DNA from 3 places in the Nonomuraea marmarensis genome. Region 2 is predicted to be linked to each of the others. Evidence: riboswitches for the same ligand, from Rfam matches in the RefSeq annotation. Region 2 holds a riboswitch; each other region holds the start of a gene.
The links. A riboswitch is a leader RNA that binds a small molecule or an ion and turns the genes downstream of it on or off. The one in region 2 is predicted to bind thiamine pyrophosphate.
Positions count from the first base shown of each region.

Region 1 (7,649 bases), on a different contig from region 2:
CAGGTTGGCCAGCCGCTTGACCGCGCCCACGGTCAGCCCGGCCTTGGCGATCGTGGCGCGGGCGTCGTTGCCCGTCATGCCCGTCGTGTCGGGCACGACCACGCGCTTGGGCCCGAGCGAGGGCACCAGCGTGATCGTGGCGCCCTTCTCCACCTGGGTCTCTTCGGCCGGGTCGGTGCTGAGAACCAGGCCCTCGGCCACCTTCTCGTCGTTCTGGCCCGCGGCCGTCTTCACGACGAAGCCGGCCGCGGCGGCGTTCTTCTCGGCCAGCGCCAGGTTCTTGCCGACCAGCCGGGGAACGGAGACCAACTCGGGCTGGGCGAAGTACCAGCCGGTCAGCGCGACCGCCACCACCATCACGGCGGCGAGCGTCACCAGGAACCAGTTGGGCCTGAACCCGCGCCGGGCCGGCACCTCCACCCGCGGCTGGACCATCGTGTGGGCGGGGGCGGGTCGCGGCATCGACGGGGCCGCGGAGGCCGTCATGACGTGCGGCTGGGAGTGCGACGCCGGGGGATTGGTCATCCGCGGCAACATCCGGTGCGCGTCGACGGCCGCCACCAGCATCGCGGTCGCGTCGGCGGGGCGGTCGTGCGGCTCACGGGCCGTCGCGTGCGCCACCAGCGTGTCGATCAGCGGCGGCACCTCGGGAACCACGGACGACGGCCGCGGCACCGTGTCGTGCACGTGCCGGTAGGCCACCGACATCGGGGTCTCGCCGTCATACGGCTGCTGCCCGGTGACCAGCTCGAACAGCATGATGCCCGCGGCGTAGACGTCGCTGCGCACATCGGCGCCGCCCGTGGTGACCTGCTCGGGCGACATGTAGCCGATCGTGCCGATCATCACGCCCGTACGGGTCTGGTTGGTCGCCTCGATGGCCCTGGCCAGCCCGAAGTCGACCACCTTGACCCGGCCGTCGTCGGTCATCAGGACGTTTTCCGGCTTCACGTCGCGGTGGACCATCCCGGCCTGGTGGGCCGCGCCGAGGGCGGCGAGCACCGGGATCATGATCTCGAGCGCCTCGCGGGCAGGCAGCCTGCCGCGGTCGCGCAGGATGTCGCGCAGCGTCTTGCCCGGCACGTATTCCATCGACAGGTAGACGATGTCGTTGTCGGTGCCCTGGTCGAAGACGTGCACGACGTTGGGGTGAGAGAGGCTGGCAACCGACTTGGCCTCGCCGATGAACCTCCTGACGAAGGCCGGATCCTCGGCGAGCGAACGGTGCATGACCTTCAGCGCCACCGTCCGGTCGAGCCGGATGTCCAGCGCCAGGTAGACGGTCGCCATACCGCCCCGGGCGATCCGGCTCTCGATGCGGTAGCGCCCATCGAGGAGCCGCCCGACCAGGGGGTCCGCAGTCGTCGTATCCACCCCGCAGAGTTTACGGGCGTTTTGCCACTGGCAGGGCCTGACCGCCCGAAACCGATGCGGAGACGTTCCCGTTGGAACGTTACGACCCCCGCCGAAGCGGACATAGCCCTGCCTGCGTCACGTCGAACACGCTCCGGCGCGGCGCCACGAGCCCGCCGGCAGCGCCGCGGCCGGGGTGCTGCGCCATGGTCGGATGGGTTGTCAGGGGGTCATCGGTGAGGATGCTTCGGCGTAGCGCCTGCGTGGGATGCGGCCCGCCTGGCGCGCCAGCCGTCCCGCCGCCACGGCCGCCTTCATGGCCGCCGCCATGAGATCGGGCCGTTGCGCCCTGGTGACCGCCGTGGCCAGCAGTACGGCGTCGCAGCCCAGCTCCATCGCCAGCGCGGCGTCGCTGGCGGTGCCGATGCCCGCGTCGAGGATCACCGGCACCGAGGCTGCCTCCACGATCAGCTCGATGTTGTGCGGGTTGCGGATGCCCAGCCCGGAGCCGATCGGCGCGCCCAGAGGCATCACGGCCGCGCAGCCCGCCTGCTCCAGCCGCCGCGCCAGCGCCGGATCGTCGCCGATGTACGGCAGCACCACGAACCCGTCCGCCACCAGCCGCTCGGCCGCGTCAAACGTCTCGATCGGGTCCGGCAGCAGCGTGCGCTCGTCGGCGATGACCTCCAGCTTGACCCAGCCGGTGCCCAGCGCCTCCCTGGCCAGCCGCGCCGTCAGCACGGCCTCGCCCGCGGTGAAGCAGCCCGCCGTGTTCGGGAGCACCTTGATGTCCCGCTCGCGCAGCACGTCCAGTACGGAGCCGCGCGAGCCGGGGTCGAGCCGCCGCATGGCCACCGTGGTCAACTCGGTCCCGGACGCGGCCAGCGCCTGGTCGAGCACCTCCAGCGAGGGCGCGCCACCGGTCCCCATGATGAGCCGGGAGGAGAACTTCTCCCCGGCGATGATCAGATCATCCACCTTGCACCGCCGTCAGAACCTCCACGCGGTCGCTGTCGCCGAGCACCGTCGTCTCCCACGAGCTCCGCGCGACCACCTCGTCGTTCACGGCCACGGCCACTCCGGTGGTGGCCGAGGTCAAAGTCCGTACGGCCTGCGCCACGGTAAGCCCGTCGGCCACCTCGTGCGCGGCCCCGTTGATCATCACAATCATGAAGTTTCCCGAAATCTCCCCGGCGAGCACAACGCCGCCAGCTCACCCTCTTCGCCCAGCACGCCATCTCCCACCAGCCCGCCTGCTCCGCCCGGCACGCCCGCCGGAATGCCTGCCACTGCGCTTGCCACGAGGGCCGCCGTGAGCGGAGCCAGCAGCACGCCGCCCCGGTAATGCCCGGTGGCCAGTGTGAGCCCCGGCGTCCCGCTGGGGCCGATGAGCGGCAGGTTGTCCGGCGTCCCAGGCCGCAGCCCCGCCACCACGTCGGCGACCTCCAGCTCGGTCACCCCCGGCACCAGCTCCCTGGCGTCGCGCAGCAGCTCGTAGAGCCCGCCCGCCGTCACCCTGGTGTCGAACCCCATCTCCTCCTGAGTGGCCCCGACCACCAGCTCGCCGTCGCCCCGGGGCACGAGGTAGACGGACGCGCCGTGCACGGTGCCCCGCACACACCGGGTGAGCAGCGGCCGCGCGGAACGCAACCGCATGATCTGCCCCTTCACCGGCCGGACGGGCACGTCGGCCAGCTCGGCACTCCAGACCCCGGCCGCCAGGATCACCTGATCGGCTCGCATCTCCGACGGCACGTCACCGGCGGCCCGGGCGTCGCGGTCTCCGGATGGCGCCAGGCGTACCCCGACGACCCGGCCGCCGTCGCGCAGGAGCTCGGTCGCGCGCGCCCGCACCAGCGGCACGCCCAGCCGGTCCAGGGCCGCGAGCAGCGCGGCCGTCACGCGGCGCGGGTCCACCCAGGCGTCGCCGGGCGCCAGCAGCCCACCGCGCACGGAGGGGGCCAGCATGGGCTCCAGGCGGCGGCATTCGCGCCCGGTCAGCCGTTCGACCGGCAGCGCCAGCTTGTCCATGAACGCCGCCAGCTCGTCCAGCGCCGCGAGATCGTCGGCCCCGAACGCCACGTCGAGCGTCCCCTCCGCCCGCAGATCCAGCCCCGCCCGGGCCGCTTCGCCGATGCCGAACCCTTCACCGAGAACGTCGTCGGCCCCGAACCCGGCGTCGGCCGCCAGCTCGGCGGCGAAGGAGGGCCAGCGGCGCAACGAGGCCACCCCCAGCCGCAGCAGCGGCGCCTCCGTATAGGTGACCTCGCTGACCGGAGCCAGCATTCCCGCGGCCGCGTGCGAGGCCCCCGAGGCCGGGGCCGGGTCCACCAGAGTGACCGGCCGCCCGTCGCGAGCCAGCCGCCAGGCGATCGACAGCCCGACGACCCCGCCACCCACGATCACGTCCACATGCGCTCCCTTCGCCGGCATGATCCGGATCAGGTGTCTTGCGGTCGAAGGCCCGGTGAAGCCTTCCTCTCAGCCCGGTAACGGCCGGACTCCCGCGCGTCTTACGACCCCAGCCTACGGCCTCGGTGCCACATCCAGACACCGCCCCCGTTATGGTCATGAACGTGAACCATGTCGTGGTGGTAGGAGCGGGACTGGCCGGACTGCGCACGGTGGAGGCGCTGCGCGGACGAGGATTCAGCGGCAGGATCACGCTGATGGGCCAGGAGCGCCACCACCCCTACGATCGCCCGCCCCTGTCCAAGGCCGTGCTGCTCGGCGACGCCGACACCAGCTACATCGACACCGACCTGGACGCGCTCGAGGTCGACTTCTGGCCCGGCGTCAGCGCCAAGGCCCTGCGCCGCGGCGTCGTGGAGACGACCGAGGGCGAGCTCGGCTACGACGGCCTGGTCATCGCCACCGGAGCCGAGCCGATCACACTGCCCGGCGACGGCCCCCAGCACGTGCTGCGGACCATCGACGACGCCCACGAGCTCAGAGCCATGCTGGTCCCGGGCGTCCGCGTCGCGATCATCGGCGCCGGATGGATCGGGGCGGAGGTGGCCACCGCCGCCCGCCGCGCCGGGTGCGTGGTGACGGTGATCGAGGCGGGTCCCACGCCGCTCGCCACCGCGCTCGGCACCGAGCTCGGCGCCCAAACCCAGCGCTGGTACGACGGCATCGACCTGCGGCTCGACACCATGGTCGACTCCGTGGACGAGGGCGGCGTGCGGCTGGTGGGGGGTGAGTTCGTCGAGGCGCACGTGGTGGTCACCGGCATCGGCGTGCGCCCGGCCGTCGAATGGCTCACCGGCGCCGACATCGACCTCCACAACGGCGTTGTCACCGACGAGCACCTGCGCGCCTCGCTGCCGAACACGGTCGCCGTCGGAGACTGCGCCGCCTGGTGGTCGCGCCGCTGGCAGACCAGGCTCAGGGTCGAACACTGGGACACCGCACTCAACGCCCCCGAGGTCGCCGCCGCCAGCCTGCTGGGGGAGGACGTCGCGTACGATCCCGTTCCGTACTTCTGGTCGGAGCAGTTCGGGCACATGGTGCAATACGCCGGTCACCATCCGGCGGGCGAGCGCCTCATCCACCGCGGCGATCCCGAGGGCAAGTGGTCGGCCGTCTGGCTCACGGCCGACGACGCCCTCGCCGCGGTGCTCGCCGTGGACCGGCCGCGCGACCTCGTACAGGGGCGTAGGATCATCGACGCAGGCCATCGTCTCGACGCGGAACGCCTGGTAGATCCAGAAGTCTCCCTACGGGATTGTGTTGTTTGAGCAAGGACGGCATGTGGTAGTTGTGGTTTCGTGACGCTTTCTGTTGCACAGATCGACCGGGAGACCGACCAGCTCGTAGACGAGTGGCTCACTCTCCCCGAAGTGGCCTCGCGCCTGGACCTTTCAATAGGGCGGGCCAAGCAACTCCTCAAGGATCACAAGCTCCTCGGCGTGCGCCGGGGGAGCGGCGGGCCTCAGGTGCCCGCGGTGTTCCTGGATGGAAAGGACGTGATGAAGGGCCTGCCCGGCACGCTGACCGTGTTGCTGGATGCCGGCTACGACGATGTCGAGTCGCTGCGCTGGCTCTTCACCCCCGACGAGTCCCTGCCGGGGTCGCCCATCCAGGCGATCAAGGCCGGCCGTCATACCGAGGTCAAGCGGCGTGCCCAAGCCCTCGCTTTCTGAGGCCCGCCTCTATCTCTGCACCGGCGGCCGCCGCGACCGCGGCGACCTGGCAGAGTTCCTCGATTCGGTGCTGGCCGCCGGCGTGGACATCGTCCAGCTGCGCGAGAAGGGCCTGGAGGCGCGCGAAGAGCTCGCGCTCCTCGAGGTCTTCCGCGACGCCTGCGACCGGCACGGCAAGCTGCTGGCCGTCAACGACCGGGCGGATCTCGCCTACGCCGCCCGGCCCGACGTGCTCCACCTGGGGCAGGACGACCTTCCTGTGACGGTCGCGCGAGAGATACTCGGCGACGACATCGTCATCGGACGGTCCACCCACTCCGCCGCCGAGGCTTCCGCCGCGGCCGTGGAGGAGGGCGTCGACTACTTCTGCTGCGGCCCCATCTGGCCCACGCCCACCAAGCCCGGCCGCCCCGCTCCCGGCCCGCCGCTGCTCAGGCACGCGGCGTCGCTGGGCGTCGCGCGGCCGTGGTTCGGGATCGGCGGCATCTCCCTCGACAACCTCGACGAGGTCATGTCGTACGGGGTGAGCCGGGTGGTGGTGGTACGCGCGATCACCGACGCGGACGACCCGGGGGCGGCCGCGGCGGAGTTCGCCAAGCGCCTGTCACCGCACTGACACACGGAGGCACCCGCCCACACACGTGGGTGCCTCCACGGCGGTCCGCCGAAATGTGAGTCGAGCATGCCCGCAAAGCCGATCAGCGCTGCCCGGCACACGCGTCGGCCGGTGGGCCTGCACACGACGCGCGACCGCCCGGCCGGCCTCGGACGCGGTGCGCGACGCCCGGTCGGCCCCTGCAACTGCCCGCAGCGGCGTGCGTCCGGGGCGGGCGGGACGCAGCGGGGTGTCGTGGGTCCGGGCCGGTCAGGTTTTGCGGGAGGTGGCGGCGATGGCCAGTTCGGTCAGGGCGGCGCGGGCCTCCGGCGTGACAGGCGCCTCGTCGAGGGCGGCCAGCGCATCGCCCAGGTAGTCGCCGATCAAGTCCTCACACTCCTGGAGCGCGCCCGTGTCGTCGATGATCCGCCGCAGCGTCTCCACCCCGCTCTCGTCCAGCCCAGGATCCCCGAGCAACCGCCGCACGGTCGCCGCGTCGTCAGGGGAGGCGGCCACGAGAGTACGGGCCACGAGCATCGTCCGCTTGCCCTCACGCAGATCGTCCCCGGCGGGTTTGCCCGTCTGCGCAGGGTCGCCGAACACCCCCAGGATGTCGTCGCGAAGCTGGAACGCGATCCCGACCCGCGTGCCGTACCCGGTGCACAGCTCGTCCATCCACGGCGCGAGCTCCGCTCCCGCGAGCACCAGCCCGAGCCTGAGCGGCTGCTCCACCGAGTATTTGCCGCTCTTGTACAGCGCCACCCGCAGCGCCGAGTCGAACGTGTTCTCCCCGTGCGCCTGTTCCAGCAGGTCGAGGTATTGCCCGCACATCAACTCGGTGCGCATGTGGTCGTGCACGGGCTGGGCCGCCTCCAGCGACTCGCGCGGCAGGCCGCTGGTGCGCCACATCTCGCCCGACCAGATCAGCAGCAGGTTGCCCAGCAGGATCGCCGCGCCCTCGCCGAACTGGGGGGCGGAGCCGTACCAGCCGGACTTCTCGTGCATCGCCTGGAAGCGGCGGTGCGCCGACGGCATGCCCCGGCGCAGGTCGCTCTTGTCCATCACGTCGTCGTGCACCAGCGCGCTGGCCTGCAGCAGCTCCAGCGAGGCCGCCGCGGTGAAGATCTCCGGCACGTCCGTGCCGCCCGCGCCGCGCCAGCCCCAGTAACAGAACGCCGGACGCAGCCGCTTGCCGCCGGACAGCAACTCGGCGGCGAACGTGCGCAGCGGCGCGAACTCGGTGTCGCCGGTGGCGGGCAACCGCCGTTCGACGAACTCTCCGAGGGCGTGCTCGACCCGCGTGCGCAGGGCGTCCATGCCGGCGGCGTCAGTGGTCATGCCTTGAGGGTAGTGGCCGGGTGGATGAGCTTCGATCTCCAGGTGCCTCTGTAGCCGCCGGTCCCGCCGATGTGACCCTTGCCCGGTCCGCTGCCGGAGCCCGAGGCTCGACCAGCGCTGTAGTCCCGCCTCGGGCGGGTACCTGTAGCCTTGGGGCCATGGCGCTTGGTCGACCCTCCATCCGGCCCGATCGTGTTCCCACCGTCCGCGACATGCTC
Region 1 is NZ_JBICRM010000001.1:236,014-243,662, forward strand. Features, by position in the region: gene pknB (Stk1 family PASTA domain-containing Ser/Thr kinase) at 1-1,374, opposite strand, end outside; gene ACFLIM_RS01220 (thiazole synthase) at 1,576-2,331, opposite strand; gene thiS (sulfur carrier protein ThiS) at 2,324-2,524, opposite strand; gene ACFLIM_RS01230 (FAD-dependent oxidoreductase) at 2,521-3,786, opposite strand; TPP riboswitch at 3,755-3,871, opposite strand; gene ACFLIM_RS01235 (NAD(P)/FAD-dependent oxidoreductase) at 3,924-5,093, shown strand; gene ACFLIM_RS01240 (Rv2175c family DNA-binding protein) at 5,124-5,498, shown strand; gene thiE (thiamine phosphate synthase) at 5,476-6,114, shown strand; gene ACFLIM_RS01250 (polyprenyl synthetase family protein) at 6,364-7,431, opposite strand; gene metF (methylenetetrahydrofolate reductase [NAD(P)H]) at 7,590-7,649, shown strand, end outside.
Region 1: it holds a riboswitch for thiamine pyrophosphate, as region 2 does, so the genes downstream of both, ACFLIM_RS01230 (FAD-dependent oxidoreductase) here and thiC (phosphomethylpyrimidine synthase ThiC) in region 2, are expected to answer to the same signal.

Region 2 (7,649 bases):
TACGGGACAAGCTCGTGGTCGTGACGGGCGCGGCCAGCGGGATCGGCCGGGCGATGGCCCTCAGGTTCGCCGCGGAGGGAGCGGCGGGGGTGATGATCGCGGACCTCGACGAGACCGGCGCGCGGGCGGTGGCGAAGGAGATCGGCGACCGCGCGACCGCCGTACGAGTGGACGTGTCGTCGGAGGCGGAGGTGGCCGCGCTGGCGGAGACCCCGTTCGGCCCCGTCGACCTGTTCTGCTCCAATGCGGGCATCATCGGCGGTCACGGCCTGGACGCCTCCGACCAGGAGTGGAGCAGCCTTTATGGGGTGAACGTGCTGGCCCACGTCTACGCCGCCCGCGCCGTCGTACCGTCCATGATCGCCCGCGGCGGCGGCTACCTCCTCAACACCTGCTCCGCCGCCGGCCTGATCAGCTGCCCCGGCGACGCGCCGTACGCGGTGACGAAGGCGGCGGCGATCGCGTTCGCGGAGTGGCTGGCCATCCACTACGCCTCCAAGGGCATCAAGGTCAGCGTCCTATGCCCGCAGGGCGTGCGGACGGCCATGCTGGAGCACGGGATCGAGGACGACCACCTGACCGCCCGCGCCGTGACCGCCTCAGGCGCCATCCTCGACCCGTCAGACGTGGCCGGCACGGTCATCGAAGGGCTCGAATCAGAGCGTTTCCACATCTTCCCGCACCCTGAGGTGGCGGAGTTCGTACGCCGCAAGGCCGAGGACCCCGACAGATGGCTAACCGGAATGTCGCGCTTCGTCGACTCCCTGACCAACCCCTGAGCCATTCCCTGTCGAGCCGTGGAGCACGAGGTCAGCCACCCCCCGCACGGAGGCATCGAGCCATGAAGACCACCACAACCACATCTGCCCGCCGCGCCTGGCGCCGCCTGGAGCCCATCCACGGCATGATCTACTTCGTCCCCGAAGCCTCCCGGCGCTACACCGAGCTGGGCCTAACCGGCATGTCCGGATATTTCACCTCACGCAGCGCCCCCTTCGGCCGTGCCTCCGCCGACCTGGTCATCGCCACGTTCTACAACTTCTGCCCGGCTCTCGTACGCCGGTCGCTCCGGGATGCCTGGGCCGCCGTCACCCCGGAACAGATCCTCGATGCCCGCTACCAAGCCGCCGCGGAAGCCCTGAACAGAGCGGCCATCCACGAGCTCCCCGAGCTGAACCAGACCCTGACCCTGGCTCGCCGCGCCGCCGAGTCCGCCTGCGAACACCCCCAGGGCCGCCCCCTCTTCGCCGCCCACGCCACCCTCCCCTGGCCGGATGACCCGCTCCTGCAGCTCTGGCACGCCCAAACCCTCCTCCGCGAATTCCGCGGCGACGGCCACGTCGCCACGCTCCTCGCGGAGGGCGTGACCGGCCTCGAAGCCCTGATCCTGCACGCCGCCACCGGCACGGTACCCACCCCCTTCCTCAAAATCAGCCGCGCCTGGCCGGAGGAGGAGTGGGTGGCCGCGGAAGACGGCCTACGCGACCGCGACCTCGTGGCCGGCGACACCCTCACCACGGAAGGCAAGGCCCTCCGCCAGCACATCGAGGACCGCACGGACATTCTGGCCATGCCGGCGTACGAGGCGCTGGGCGAGGAGGGCTGCGAGCGCCTGGCCGAGCTGGCCCGTCCCTTCGGCCGCCGTGTCGTCGACGCGGGCCTGCTCAATATCAGCTAAACCTGCCCGGTGATCAGGGCGACCGCCTCGACCTCCACGAGCTGGTCGGGATAGCCGAGCACGGCGACCCCGAGCAGCGTGCTGGGCACGTCATGGTCACCCATGTACTCGCGATAGACCCGCCAGGCCGCGACCAGGTCGGCCTGGCGGGACGAGGCGACGTACACGGTGGTCTTGGCCACGTCGGTCAGCGTGGCGCCGGCGCTCTCCAGCGCCGTGACCAGGTTGCGCATCACCTGGTGGGTCTGACCGGCGATGTCGCCCACCGCGACGGTCTTGCCGCCGGCGTCGAGTGGACAGGCACCCGCGGCCCAGATGGCGCGCACCGGCACGTCGGCGACGGCCGCGTACGCGTACTCGACCGTCTGCGCCAGCTCGGGACTACGGATCAATCGCACACCAGCCACATTATTTCCTAGTTCACGGCGTCGGGATCGGGCAGGTAGATCGAGGCGCCCCGCCTGGTGAACTCCTCGGCCTTCTCCGCCAGGCCCGCCTCCAGCGCCTCCTCCTCGGCCAGCCCGTGCTCGGCAGCGTACCGGCGCACGTCGTGGCTGATCCGCATCGAGCAGAACTTGGGCCCGCACATCGAGCAGAAGTGCGCCGTCTTGGCGGGCGCGGCGGGCATGGTCTCGTCGTGGAAGGCGCGGGCCGTGTCGGGGTCGAGCGCCAGGTCGAACTGGTCCTCCCAGCGGAACTCGAACCGCGCGTTCGACAGCGCGTCGTCCCACGCCTGCGCCCCCGGGTGCCCCTTGGCGAGGTCCGCCGCGTGCGCCGCGATCTTGTACGTGATCACGCCCGTCTTGACGTCGTCCTTGTCCGGCAGGCCGAGGTGCTCCTTGGGGGTGACGTAGCAGAGCATGGCCGTGCCGTACCAGCCGATCATGGCGGCCCCGATGCCCGAGGTGATGTGGTCGTACCCGGGCGCGACGTCCGTCACGAGCGGGCCGAGCGTGTAGAACGGCGCGTCGTCGCAGAGCTCGCGCTGCAGGTCGACGTTCTCCTTGATCTTGTGCATGGGCACGTGGCCCGGCCCTTCGATCATCACCTGGACATCATGATGGCGGGCGATCCGGGTGAGCTCCCCGAGCGTGCGCAGCTCGGCGAACTGCGCCTCGTCGTTGGCGTCCGCGATCGACCCGGGACGCAGCCCGTCGCCGAGCGAGAACGACACGTCGTAACGGGCCAGGAGCTCGCACATCTCGTCGAAGTGCTCGTACAGGAAGCTCTCGCGGTGGTGCGCCAGGCACCACGCGGCCATGATCGAGCCGCCGCGCGAGACGATCCCGGTCTTGCGGCGGGCCGTCAGCGGCACGTACGCCAGCCGCACCCCCGCGTGCACGGTCACGTAGTCGACGCCCTGCTCGCACTGCTCGACCAGGGTGTCGCGGTAGACCTCCCACGACAGGGCCTCGGGGCGCCCCTTCACCTTCTCCAGCGCCTGGTAGATGGGTACGGTCCCGACCGGCACCGGCGAGTTGCGGATGATCCACTCGCGGGTCTCGTGGATGTCCTGGCCCGTGGACAGGTCCATGATCGTGTCGGCGCCCCACCTGGTGGCCCAGGCCATCTTCTCGACCTCCTCCTCGATGGAGGACGTCACGGCGGAGTTGCCGATGTTGGCGTTGATCTTCACGAGGAAGTTCCGGCCGATGATCATGGGTTCGGACTCGGGGTGGTTGACGTTCGCGGGGATGATGGCCCGGCCGGCCGCGACCTCCTGCCGGACGAACTCGGGGGTGACGCCCTCGCGCACCGCCACGAACTCCATCTCCTTGGTGACCAGCCCTTTCCTCGCGCAGGCGACCTGCGTCACCGGCTCCCCCGCCGCCCGGCGCTCGCCGGCCCACCGCTCGCGCAGGCGCGGCAGCCCCCGCCTGACGTCCGTCTCGACAGAGGGGTCGGTATACGGGCCCGAGGTGTCGTACAGCGTCACCGCCGAGCCGTCGGAGAGCCGCACCTGACGCATCGGCACGCGCAGGTCACCGGTGTAAATCTTGGAAAAACGCGCGCTGTTCATCGCGCAAACTCCCTTCGCCGGCATTACCCGGAGCAGGTTCTGGCGGTCGGCGGCTGTCAGCCGTCCTCTCAGCCCGGTCCGCACCGGGCTCCCGCGTTGGTCGGCGGTGATCGTACCCACCCCGAACCCCGCCCGAAACATGGCATTATTCCCAAAATGGACGATCCCACGGCTCGGACCACCGCCGGCTACGACCGCATCGCCCCCGTCTTCGCCACCCGCTCGGAAACCCCCGACGCCGCTTTCCTGGCCTTCCGCCAACGCTTCGCCACCGCGCTGCCCACCGGAGGGCGGGTAGCCGACCTGGGGCGGCGCTGAGACCGAGCCGACGCTACGCGCCTGGCGCGCGGCCCTGCAGCCGGGAGGCGTGCTGGCGGCGCGGCGCGAGGTTTGACGATCGCCCTGAGCGGTACTCTCCCATCAGGGGAAACATGAAAAAGATCGCCGCTGTCGCAGGACTCGTGGTGGTGGCCGCGTTCGGTACGCCCGCCGCCTCAGGAGACGGTATCGAGCAGCACGAAGTGAGCCAGGAGCAGTACGACACCCTGATCGCCCAGTGTCGCTACTCCGACACGGGGAAGTCGCGATGCCGCGCGGCGGTCAAGGAGCTGTACTACATCGGTAAACCCAGCCACACGCTCGACTGCCGGACATACACGGGTGTCACCGTGTGCGGCCCGCTCAAGTTGAGCAGGTCCGAACGCCAGTGCAAGCAGACGTCCGTAGAGCAGGGAATCTCGTTCCGCCGCGCCGAGGTGGAGTGCTACGTGTACGCCTGAGGAGCTGAGATCTTGATCATCGCTGGGGCGGACGGCTCGCGTACCGGCCTGGAAGCCGTCGGCTGGGCCGCCACGGAGGCAGCGCTGCGCAAGGCGCCGCTGACCGTGGCGCACGCCGTACCCAAATGGGTGTGCGAGGAGTCCGGCGGCCGCTACGCCGAGGTGGGCCGGTGGCTGCGCGAGAGCGCCAACACGGTGCTCGTCTCGGCCAGGGACCGGGCGCTGCGCGAGCGGCCCGGAATCATCGTGGAGACCGTCCTGCTCCCTGGCGACCCCCGTTCGGCCCTGGTCAAGGCCTCCGAGGGGGCTGAGCTGCTGGTCGTCGGCAGTCGCGGGATCGGCGGTGTACGCGGGCTGCTGGTCGGGTCCGTCGCCTACGGGGTCGCCGCGCACGCCCGTACGAACGTCGTTCTGATCCACGAGCGGCCCTCGTCGCCGCGCGGGGAGGTGGTGGTCGGGGTCGACGGCTCGCCGGGGTCCATGCGGGCGCTCGACTTCGCCTTCGACGAGGCGGAGTCACGAGGTACGAAGTTGCGTGCCGTACAGGCGTGGGCCTGGCCGCAACCGAGCGGCTTCGAGCCGGCCGACGGCAACGGCGAGCGGGACGCGTTGCGGGTGTTGAAGGAGCTGCTGGCCGGGCACCGGGAGCGGCATCCCGGGGTGGACGTGGTGGCGGAGATCGTCCACGGACATCCCGTCGAGGTGCTGAGGGAGGCGGCGGCGGGGGCGGATCTGCTGGTCGTGGGCTCGCGCGGGCACGGCCAGCTGGCCGGGATGCTCATGGGCTCGATCAGCCAGGCCATGCTCCACCACGCGCCCTGCCCGCTCGCGGTGATCCGCGGGCACTCCCAGGCGACCTGAGCGCGGCGTCTCCGCTCTCCTGAAAGTTACATGCCGATCCCGGCATCCGCGCAGGTCGCCGATCCGGGCGTTACGGCCTGCCTTCCCGCGACGGTCGGGCGCTCCTACGATCTGCGCAGACTACGACGGGAGAGCAGACGATGCGCAGGATCAGCGCCCTGCTGGCGGCGATGCTGGCACTGACCGCGGCGGTGATGTTCGCGACGACCACGCAGGCCAGCGCCGCCGCCACCAGGATCATGCCCTTGGGCGACTCGATCACCGGATCCCCTGGCTGCTGGCGGGCCCTGCTCTGGAACAGACTCCAGAGCACCGGCTACACCAACATCGACTTCGTCGGCACGCTCCCGCCGCAGGGTTGCGGGGTCGCGCACGACGGCGACAACGAGGGCCACGGGGGCTTCCTGGCCTCCAACGTGGCCAACCAGAACCAGCTGCCCGGCTGGCTCGCCGCGACCAGACCCGACATCGTCATGATGCACTTCGGTACGAACGACGTGTGGAGCAACATCGCACCGGCCACGATCCTGAGCGCGTTCACCACGCTGGTGAACCAGATGCGGGCCAGCAACCCCGCCATGAAGATCCTCGTCGCCAAGATCATCCCGATGAACCCGTCCGCCTGCCCCGACTGCGCCCAGCGCGCCGTGAACTTCAACAACGCCATCCCCGCCTGGGCCGCCGCCACCTCCACCCAGCAGTCGCCGATCACGGTGGTGGACCAGTGGACGGGGTTCAGCACAAGTACGGACACCTATGACGGGGTGCACCCGAACGCCACCGGCGACCAGAAGATGTCCGACAAGTGGTACCCGGCGCTGGTGAACGCCCTCTCCGGCATGCCCACCTCCACGCCCACCATCACTCCTTCGCCTGGGGGGTGTACGGCGACCTTCAAGAACGCAGGTCAATGGCAGGGCGGCTTCCAGGGCGAGGTCACCGTCAAGAACACCGGCGCCGGCGCGATGAGCGCGTGGACGGTGCGGTGGACGTTCGCCAACGGCCAGCAGATCAGCCAGCTCTGGAACGGCACGCTGAGCGCCAGCGGCTCCGCGGTGACCGTACGCAACGTGAGCTGGAACGGCGCGCTGGCGCCCGGAGCCTCGGCCACGTTCGGCTTCCTGGCCTCGTGGAACGGCACGAACACCGCCCCCACCCCCACATGCTCCTAGGGGCTCGTAATGGATGCCAGCCGGGGCCCGGCCAGCCGCACATAGTCGTCGGTGGCCAGCGCGACGGACCGGTCGAGCCTGGCGGCGTTGAAATACAGCTCGGGCTGGTCCAGCAGCGACGGATCGGCGACCAGTTCGAGCCGGGGGTCGTAACTGAACGGCAACACGGTCCCGCTCACGCTCCCGGCCAGCTCCTCGGCCTTCTCCTTGCCGGCGAAGGCCACGTACGTGCCGTCCAGCAGCGCCTTGACCGCCTGCAGGTCGAGCCGCGCGTCACCGGGCACGACGGCCAGCACGTGGCGGGTCCGCTTCTTGCCGATCTTGACCATCACGATCAGGCACTTGGCCGCCTGCGCGACGTCGTGCCCACGCAGGACGCTGACCAGTTCGGTACGCCCCTCCGGCGCGTGATCGATCAGCCGGTAACGCGCTCCGGCGGCGTCCATGTCGGCGATCAGGCGCTCGTAGGCGCCGTTCGGCTCACCAGTCACCGCTCAACAACTCCTTCGCCTCGGCGATCCGGTCCTCGTCACGCTGGTAGAACACCCATTGCTTGATCCTCTTGCCACGGATGAGAACCCAGTGGCGGTGCTCAGGAGGCGGATACCACGGGAGCACCTTCACTGGCCTGCACCAGGACAAACCCCTGCCCCCTGAACGCCAACTGCATGGCCTCCCCACTCCCCCGCCCGATCAACGCCCCCACCTTCATCGTCCGATTGACCCCCACCTGCAGCGCGGTACTCCAGCAAACAGCGGACTGCCCGTCGGCGTACGTCGGCATGCGGGCGGCGTCGAGCAGCACCGGCGTACCATGCGTGGTCACCGCCACCCACCCGGTCCCGGTGACGGTGGTGTTGAACAGCCCACCGGCCGCGACCCCGGCCCCCTGAACCCGCTGGATATCCCAGGTGAGCTGCGGCTGAAAGGCCAGCAGATTACGCCCGTTGACGGTGAGCCCCTCGTTCTCCAGGAAGAACAGATGGATGTCGTCGGCGTTGTCGGCGAGGTAGAGCAACCCCTCACCGCGTACCCGCATGAGCGACGCGCCCTCGCCCGTCACAGCCTTCTTGAACAGCTTCCCGATGCCTCCAGAGCCCTCGTAGTCGAAGTCCATCTGTCCTTGGAAGGCGACCATC
Region 2 is NZ_JBICRM010000003.1:117,191-124,839, reverse strand. Features, by position in the region: gene ACFLIM_RS05995 (SDR family oxidoreductase) at 1-779, shown strand, start outside; gene ACFLIM_RS05990 (SCO6745 family protein) at 842-1,678, shown strand; gene ACFLIM_RS05985 (RidA family protein) at 1,675-2,085, opposite strand; gene thiC (phosphomethylpyrimidine synthase ThiC) at 2,094-3,698, opposite strand; TPP riboswitch at 3,691-3,803, opposite strand; gene ACFLIM_RS05975 (hypothetical protein) at 3,855-4,016, shown strand; gene ACFLIM_RS05970 (hypothetical protein) at 4,130-4,477, shown strand; gene ACFLIM_RS05965 (universal stress protein) at 4,490-5,338, shown strand; gene ACFLIM_RS05960 (cellulose binding domain-containing protein) at 5,479-6,510, shown strand; gene ACFLIM_RS05955 (YbaK/prolyl-tRNA synthetase associated domain-containing protein) at 6,507-7,001, opposite strand; gene ACFLIM_RS05950 (AIM24 family protein) at 7,103-7,649, opposite strand, start outside.

Region 3 (7,649 bases), on a different contig from region 2:
CTTCCCCACCGACCCGCGCGAGCAGATGCGGCTGGCCGTCATGGCCGTCTTCGACTCCTGGAACGCCCCGCGCGCCATCCTCTACCGCCGCCAGGAACGGATCCCCGCCGACCTCGGCACCGCCGTCAACATCGTGGCCATGGTCTTCGGCAACGTCGGCAACGACTCGGGCACCGGCGTCGCCTTCACCCGCGACCCCGGCTCCGGCCGGCAGGGCATCTACGGCGACTACCTGCAGAACGCCCAGGGCGAGGACGTGGTGGCCGGCATCCGCAACACGATCCCGCTGGAGGAGCTCGAACGCATCGACAAGCAGTCGTACGACGAGCTCCTCGCGATCATGCGGACCCTGGAGAACCACTACAAGGACCTGTGCGACATCGAGTTCACGATCGAGCGCGGGAAACTGTGGATGTTGCAGACGCGGGTCGGCAAGCGTACGGCGGCGGCCGCGTTCCGCATCGCCACCCAGCTCGTGGACCAGGGCCTGATCACGCTGGACGAGGCCGTCACGCGCGTCACCGGCGACCAGCTCGCGCAGCTCATGTTCCCCCGCTTCGACGGCGGCGCCGCCAAGCAGAAGATCGCCAAGGGTATGAACGCCTCCCCCGGCGCCGCGGTCGGCAAGGCCGTCTTCTCCTCCGAACGGGCGGTGGAGCTGTCGGAGCAGGGCGAAGACGTCATCCTCATCCGCCGCGAGACCAACCCCGACGACCTGGCCGGCATGATCGCCGCCAAGGGCATCCTGACCAGCCGCGGCGGCAAGACCTCGCACGCGGCGGTGGTGGCCCGCGGGATGGGCAAGACGTGCGTGTGCGGGGCGGAGGAGCTGGAGGTCTCCACGCGCGAGCGCACGTTCACCGCGCCCGGCGGGGTGGTGGTCTCGGAGGGCGATGTGATCTCCATCGACGGGACCTCCGGGGAGGTGTTCCTCGGGGAGGTGCCGGTGGTGGACTCGGCGGTGGTCGAGTACTTCGAGCGCGGCATTCAGGATGACGACCTGGTCGGGGCGGTGGACCGGATCATGCGCCGCGCGGACGCGGCCCGCAGGCTGGGCGTGCGGGCGAACGCGGACACCCCGGAGGACGCGGCTCGGGCCCGTCGCTTCGGCGGGGAGGGCATCGGCCTGTGCCGGACGGAGCACATGTTCCTGGGCGAACGCCGGCAACTGGTGGAAGATCTGGTGCTGGCATCGACGGACGAGGACCGCCAGGCGGCGCTGGACGCGCTGGAGCCGCTACAAAAGACCGACTTCCTCGGGATTTTTCAAGCTATGGGCGGCGACCCCGTGACAATCCGCCTAATCGACCCACCTCTCCACGAGTTCCTCCCTGACATCGTGGACCTGTCGGTCAAAGCGGCCACGGACGAGGCCACGGAGAAGGACCACCAGCTCCTGGCAGCGGTAAAACGCCTGCACGAGCAGAACCCGATGCTGGGGTTGCGCGGCGTACGCCTGGGCCTGGTCATTCCGGGCCTGTTCGCGATGCAGGTGAGGGCGATAGCCCAGGCGGCCAAGGAAGTCCCTGGGGCAAAGCCGGAGATCATGATCCCGCTGGTGGCGGCCGTACAGGAGCTGGAGTCGGTACGAGAGGAGGCGCGCGGCATCCTCGCGGAGGTCGGCGTGGAGGCCCTGATAGGCACCATGATCGAGGTCCCCAGGGCAGCCCTCACGGCGGCCCAGATAGCGGAGGCGGCGGAGTTCTTCTCGTTCGGCACCAACGACCTGACCCAGATGGCGTGGGGCTTCTCGAGGGACGACGTGGAATCGGCCTTCTTCCCGAAGTACCTGGACCTGGGCATCTTCGGCGTCTCCCCGTTCGAGACCCTGGACCGAGAGGGAGTCGGCCGCCTCGTCGAAATAGCGGTGGCGGAAGGCAGATCGGCCAGACCAGACCTGCACCTGGGCATCTGCGGCGAACACGGCGGAGACCCGGACTCGATCCACTTCTGCCACGACGTGGGCCTGGACTACGTCTCCTGCTCCCCGTTCCGCATCCCGGTGGCCCGCTTGGAGGCAGGCCGAGCAGCCTTGGCAGAAACGGACTCCGACACCCGCTAGATCATTCCGGGGTTCCGCCCCTTCGACCCCGGAAAGGTGCTCAGCGAAGCACGGTGCAGGCGTAGTACACCTTGGTACCCCGCACCTTGCACGCCTTGAACCAGACGTGGTCGACCGTCCTGTTGAACCTGCCGCGTGTCACGCTGTAGGACACCTTGGGGCGTTTCGACTTCACGGTGTAGATCGCCCCCTTGCGTACGCCGGTCACCTCGAGTCCGATGCGCGTGCCCCTGGGGTAGTAGTGGGTCGTCCAGAAGACCCGCTTGGCTTTGCCGCTGCCCTGCCAGCAGTAGTAGACCGCGATGTCCGCCCTGGGAGCGCCCTTCGGGCTACCTGAGATGCTCTTGCAGCCGCCTGCCTGCGTCGCTAATGCTGTCGAGCTCCCTCCGATCGCGCCGGAGGCGGCAGAGGCCGGAGCGCCGATCAGGCCGGCGGCCACGACTGCGGCCAGTCCCGCTGCGGTGGTGGTGATGTGTGACATGATCATGATAATGAGGCGGGCCCTGTTCGTCGGTATCGCGTAGCCCTGAGCCCGTTCCCCCGTAAGTGGGCGTTGCGTGCATTGGCCTCCATCATGGAAGAGCACCCTCGCGCTTGGCATTGGCGCTGCGCGCACCGCAGTTATCCATGCACGCAGACACCTGCCACGCGGGAGTGCGCCAACAGGTCCGCCGCCTCCGGCAGGCCTGCTCTGGCCTCCGAGGAACAACGCGACCGGGGCGGGTCGTTGGGGTCTGCGTCGTTCACGGCCTGAGCAGGTTGCCTCGAAGCCGGCTGATCAGTTCCTTGTCGATACCGAGTCGCTCGGTGGCGTAGGCGTGGATGGAGCCGTAGGTCGCGGTCATGTCGGCAAGGGACAGGCGCATGATGTCCGCCGGGGCTCGTCCGTAGGCGGGCCAGCGCAGTTCGCGGCCGGGATTGGCGGCTCGCCAGTCGGCGAGCAGGCGGTCGGTGGCCAGTTCGGTGAGCGCGAAGTCCTCGACGATGTCGTCTTCGGCCACACCCAGCAGGGACAGTACGAGGGCGGCCACCAGACCGGTCCGATCCTTGCCGGACTTGCAGTGGAACACCAGAGGCCCGGTGCCCGCGGCGATGACCTCGAGCGCCTGACGGAGCTCGTTCACGCCGTCCAAGGCCACCTCGGCATACCGGTCGGCCAGGTAGCGCCACGGGTCCACGTCCGGGTCGATCTCCGCCTGGTCGTACGGCCGGTGCTCGATGCTGAAGTTGAAGTAGGCCAATCCCCGCTGTGCGGGCACGCGGCCCTGGGCCTCGATCTCCCAGGGGTAGCGAAGGTCGATCACAGTGCGGATCCCCAGCTCCTGGAACCGGGCCCAGTCCAGACCTTCGAGCCTGGCCAGCGAGTCCGAGCGGAACAGCCGCCCCCACCGCACCTCACGGCCGTCCGCGGCCTGGTAGCCGCCGAGATCGCGGAAGTTGTACAGCCGCTCGAACGCGATATGTCTCTCCACGGCGATCACCCTACGGCCCTCCGCCGCCAATGGAACGAGTCAGGCTCGCCGGGTGGGTCCGCACCGCATGCCGGCCGCCGAAGTGGACGTCTCCCCGGATCTCGTACGGCGGCTCCTTGGCCGCCCAGCACCCTGACCTCGCGCACTTGCCGGTCGAAGCGATGGCGAACGGGTGGGACGAACGGGTGGGACAACGTCATGTGCCGGATCGGCGACACGCTGGTGGCCCGGCAGCCTATCGGGCGGCCTGCGCGTACGCACCGGACGACCATCGCCGTCAGGAAAGCCAGCGGGCGGTCGGCCAGGACTCGCGGTGCCAGGCGCTGTCCCAGAACATCCACTCGTACGCGGCCGCCCGGCAGTACGCCTCCCCCATGGCCTCCCGAGTCGCCGGGTCGGTGGTCGTGGCGAGCCGGTCCGTGATGGACTTGGCCTGTTCGACCGAGGCCGCGAAGGCGGGGTCGGAGTAGGTGGAGATCCACTTCTGGTACGGGTGCTCGGGGCCGGCCTTCTGAAGCAGGGCCGTACCGACGTCCTGGTAGATCCAGAAGCACGGCAGCACCGCTGCGGCGAGCACCGGATAGGGCGCGGTGAGTGCCGTGGCCTGCAGGAACGACGCGTACGCCAGGCACGTCGGCGAGGTCGCGATGCCCGCCGCGTCCTCGGCGCCGAGGCCGAACTCCTCGATGTATCCCGCGTGCAGCATGCGTTCCGCGGCCAGGGCGGTGTGGGCGCTCTGGGCGTAGAAGGCCGCGTCCGCGGGGTCGGCCGCGCGGGTCGACGCGGTGGCCAGGGCCTTGGAGAACGCCTCCAGGTAGCGGCCGTCCTGGACGATGTAGAAGGCGAACCGGTCGCGTTCGAGGGTGCCGTCGCCGAGGGCGGTGTTGAACGGGTGGTCGTGGATCGCGCCCATCAGATCGGCGGTGCGCTGCCACATGTCGTCGCAGAACGTACCTTGCGCGCCCGCGTCGCCGTTCGGGGCGATTGCCGCTATGGACGAGGTCAACGTTGACGTCCCTTCGCTAGTCCGAACTAGATCAGGTTCGACGGGTTTGATCTCAGCCCGGATCTCCGGGCACCCCGCGTCGCCGCCCAACATAACAGAACACCGCGCGTGCTCAGCCGTCCGGCTGGAGGGGCGCCTCGAAGTGGGCCAGCCAGGCCGCCAGCAGTGATTCGAGTTGGGCGGCCTGCTCCGGGTCCAGCTCGTCGACGAGGCGGCGTTCGTTGCGCATGTGCTCGGTGAACGCCCGGTCGATCAGGTCCTTGCCCGCGTCGGTGAGCGCCACCACCCGGCCGCGCCCGTCACGCTCGCTCACCCGGCGGGTGACCAGCCCGTCGCGTTCGAGCCGGTCGATGCGCTTGGTCATCGCGCCCGTGGTGACCATGGTGAACGCGGCGAGCTCCCCGGGCGCGTGCTCGTACGGCTCCCCGGCCCGCCGCAGAGCGGCCAGGACGTCGAACTCGCCCTCCTTGAGCCCGTACCGCCGGTAGACGACGCACAACTGCTCGGTGAGATGCCCGGCGAGGCGGTGCAGCCGCCCGATCACCCCCTGCGGGGTGACGTCCACGTCCGGGCGCTCGCGAGCCCATTGCCGCTGGATGCGGGCGATGTGATCCAGGGGTTCGCTCATGACTCTCCAATATAGCTTCCAAGGAAGATATTATAGCTTCCATGAAAGCTACTGCGGGTTGGGCCTTGGTCACTGCGATCGCGCCCGTGGCCTGGGGGACGAACTACTACGTCACCCACCAGTTCCTCCCCTCCGGCTACCCCCTGTACGGGGCCGCCATCAGGGCGCTGCCCGCCGGGCTGCTGCTGCTCCTCCTCAGCAGGAAGCGCCCCCATGGCACGTGGTGGTGGAAGTCTCTCGTCCTCGGGATCCTCAACATGAGCGCCTTCTTCGCGCTCGTCTACCTGGCCGCGCAACTGCTCCCGACGACCGTCGCCTCGACGATCATGGCGACCTCGCCCGTCGTGATGATGCTGCTGGCCTGGTCGTTACTCGCCGAGCGGCCGCGGGTCACGTACCTGGCCGGAGCCGCCGTCGGCATCGCGGGCGTGTGCCTGATGCTCCTCACCGGCACGACCGCCGTCGACGGCCGCGGCGTGCTCGCCTCCGTCGCGGCCATGCTGATGTCGTCACTCGGGTACGTGCTGGCCAAAAGGTGGAGCCACGAGGTCGACGTACTGTCATCGACGTCGTGGCAGCTCATCGCCGGCGGCCTCGTCCTGATGCCGTTCGCCATCGCTCTGGAAGGCCCGCCACCGACCCTGACGACCCCCGCGATCGCGGGTTTCACCTACGTCACCGTCGTCGCCACGGCCATCGCCTTCGCCTCTTGGTTCGCGGGGCTGCGGCACCTGCCGGCCGGCACGGTGGGCCTGCTCGGACTGCTCAACCCGGTGACCGGGGTCCTGCTCGGGACGACGATCGCGGCGGAAGCGCTCACCGCGCAGCAACTCGGCGGGATCGCGCTGGCCCTGCTCGGCATCTTCCTCGGCCAGCCCGCCGCCACCCGCCTCGCCACGACCGCCCGCACCCGAGCCGACCGCCTCCTCGAACGGAAAGGCGCCGCCTAACAAAGACGGTGTTGCCCTGGATTGCGACCGCATTTGACGTAGTCGCGAGCCTGATCTTTCATAAATTCGAGGCCTGTGATGGAGACTTCTGACAAGATGCGAATGGCCCGCTGACGTGGCCGTCTACTAATGTCCGAAAGGGTCAAGATGGTTCTTATGAGAGCCCACAGGCGAACCGAAATGATGAACAACCTGGCCGCCGCGATCAAGGAGTTGAACCTCCCCGACGGTCCCGCGGTTCGCCAGGTAGTCGTCGAGCCGTACGAGGATTCGGCGGGAGAAGACATCCTCAGGGCGCTGGTCGTCACGGACTCGCCGGAAGGCGAAACCTGGTCTGTCGCGTACTTTCACGGACTCCACACGGGGGCGAATCGGCTCGCGGTCGAACAAGGCCTCGATGACTACGTGCATGTGAGGCTGTTCACCGCAAGCTACTGGGCCTCTCGCGACCGGCCCGAAGACACGAGCGCCGGCAATGAGTCGATGGACTCCGATCAGCAGGAGAGGCCGTGAGACGAGACTTCAATGCCGACGACTACCTCCATCTCGCCAGCGCTCTGACGGGCGAAGCATGGGGCCGCCGCACCGTTTTTCTGCGCCGCGCGATCTCGACCGCATACTACGCGCTCTTTTATGAGCTGGTTCAGCATGGCGCACGTCGAGCGGCCCGAACGGGGCCGCTCGAACATCAGCAGGTCATCGGCCGCTGGTACGCCCACGGCAATTTCCGGAAAGCGGCCAGATGGGTCGATGACCTCGTCGCTCGGCGCACTCTTCCTGGCCCGGTCAGCCTGCTGTTCGTGGACTCCACCACGGGAACGGTCCCGGCGGACCTCGAGGAACTGGCCAAGACCTTCAGCGAACTTCAAGTGCTGCGGCATCGCGCCGACTACGATCCCGCGTTCCAGGTCACCCGCGAGGAAGCGTTGATCCATGTCTGGACCGCCAAAACAGGCATCGAAGCGATCAGACGCATGGACAAGGCCAACCTGCACCAGTTCGATATGTTCCTTCTTCTCGCTCTGGGGGGCGAGAGAATGATCAAGAACAGCTGAACAAGAGATTCACTGGGATTCGTCGTCCCAGTCCGGGAGTGTGACCGTCCCGGAAAGCCAGTCACGGCGAAGGATCGCATAGCCGATCGAGTCATAGCGGATCCCGTCCTGGCCTGGCCACGCTTCCCGGTAATGCGCCTCTTTCGCGTATCCGCTCTTCCGGAAGACCGCTCTCATCGCGTGGTTGTCCTGGCGCGTCGTGCCTTCGATCCGCGTGATCTGCGGGAACTCGGTGAAGAGGTAGCCGGTCAGCCAGGCGACCGCCGCCGTGCCGAGGCCCCGTCCCCGCCATGACTGCCGGATCCGCAGGTCGAACATGGGGGTGTCGTCGGGGAGGTCCTGCAACCTGACCAGCCCCGCGTGCTGTCCGTCGGCGAGCACCCAGAACGTACGCGTCTCCTCGTTGTCATAAAGCCCTTCCACGGCCCTGCGCCGGACCGTCTCCCGGTCCTGGGTGCCCGCGTGGAAGGGCCATT
Region 3 is NZ_JBICRM010000002.1:441,970-449,618, forward strand. Features, by position in the region: gene ppdK (pyruvate, phosphate dikinase) at 1-2,062, shown strand, start outside; gene ACFLIM_RS05060 (hypothetical protein) at 2,103-2,543, opposite strand; gene ACFLIM_RS05065 (tyrosine-protein phosphatase) at 2,806-3,534, opposite strand; gene tenA (thiaminase II) at 3,812-4,540, opposite strand; TPP riboswitch at 4,532-4,627, opposite strand; gene ACFLIM_RS05075 (MarR family winged helix-turn-helix transcriptional regulator) at 4,653-5,168, opposite strand; gene ACFLIM_RS05080 (EamA family transporter) at 5,210-6,118, shown strand; gene ACFLIM_RS05085 (hypothetical protein) at 6,299-6,631, shown strand; gene ACFLIM_RS05090 (hypothetical protein) at 6,628-7,173, shown strand; gene ACFLIM_RS05095 (GNAT family N-acetyltransferase) at 7,183-7,649, opposite strand, start outside.
Region 3: it holds a riboswitch for thiamine pyrophosphate, as region 2 does, so the genes downstream of both, tenA (thiaminase II) here and thiC (phosphomethylpyrimidine synthase ThiC) in region 2, are expected to answer to the same signal.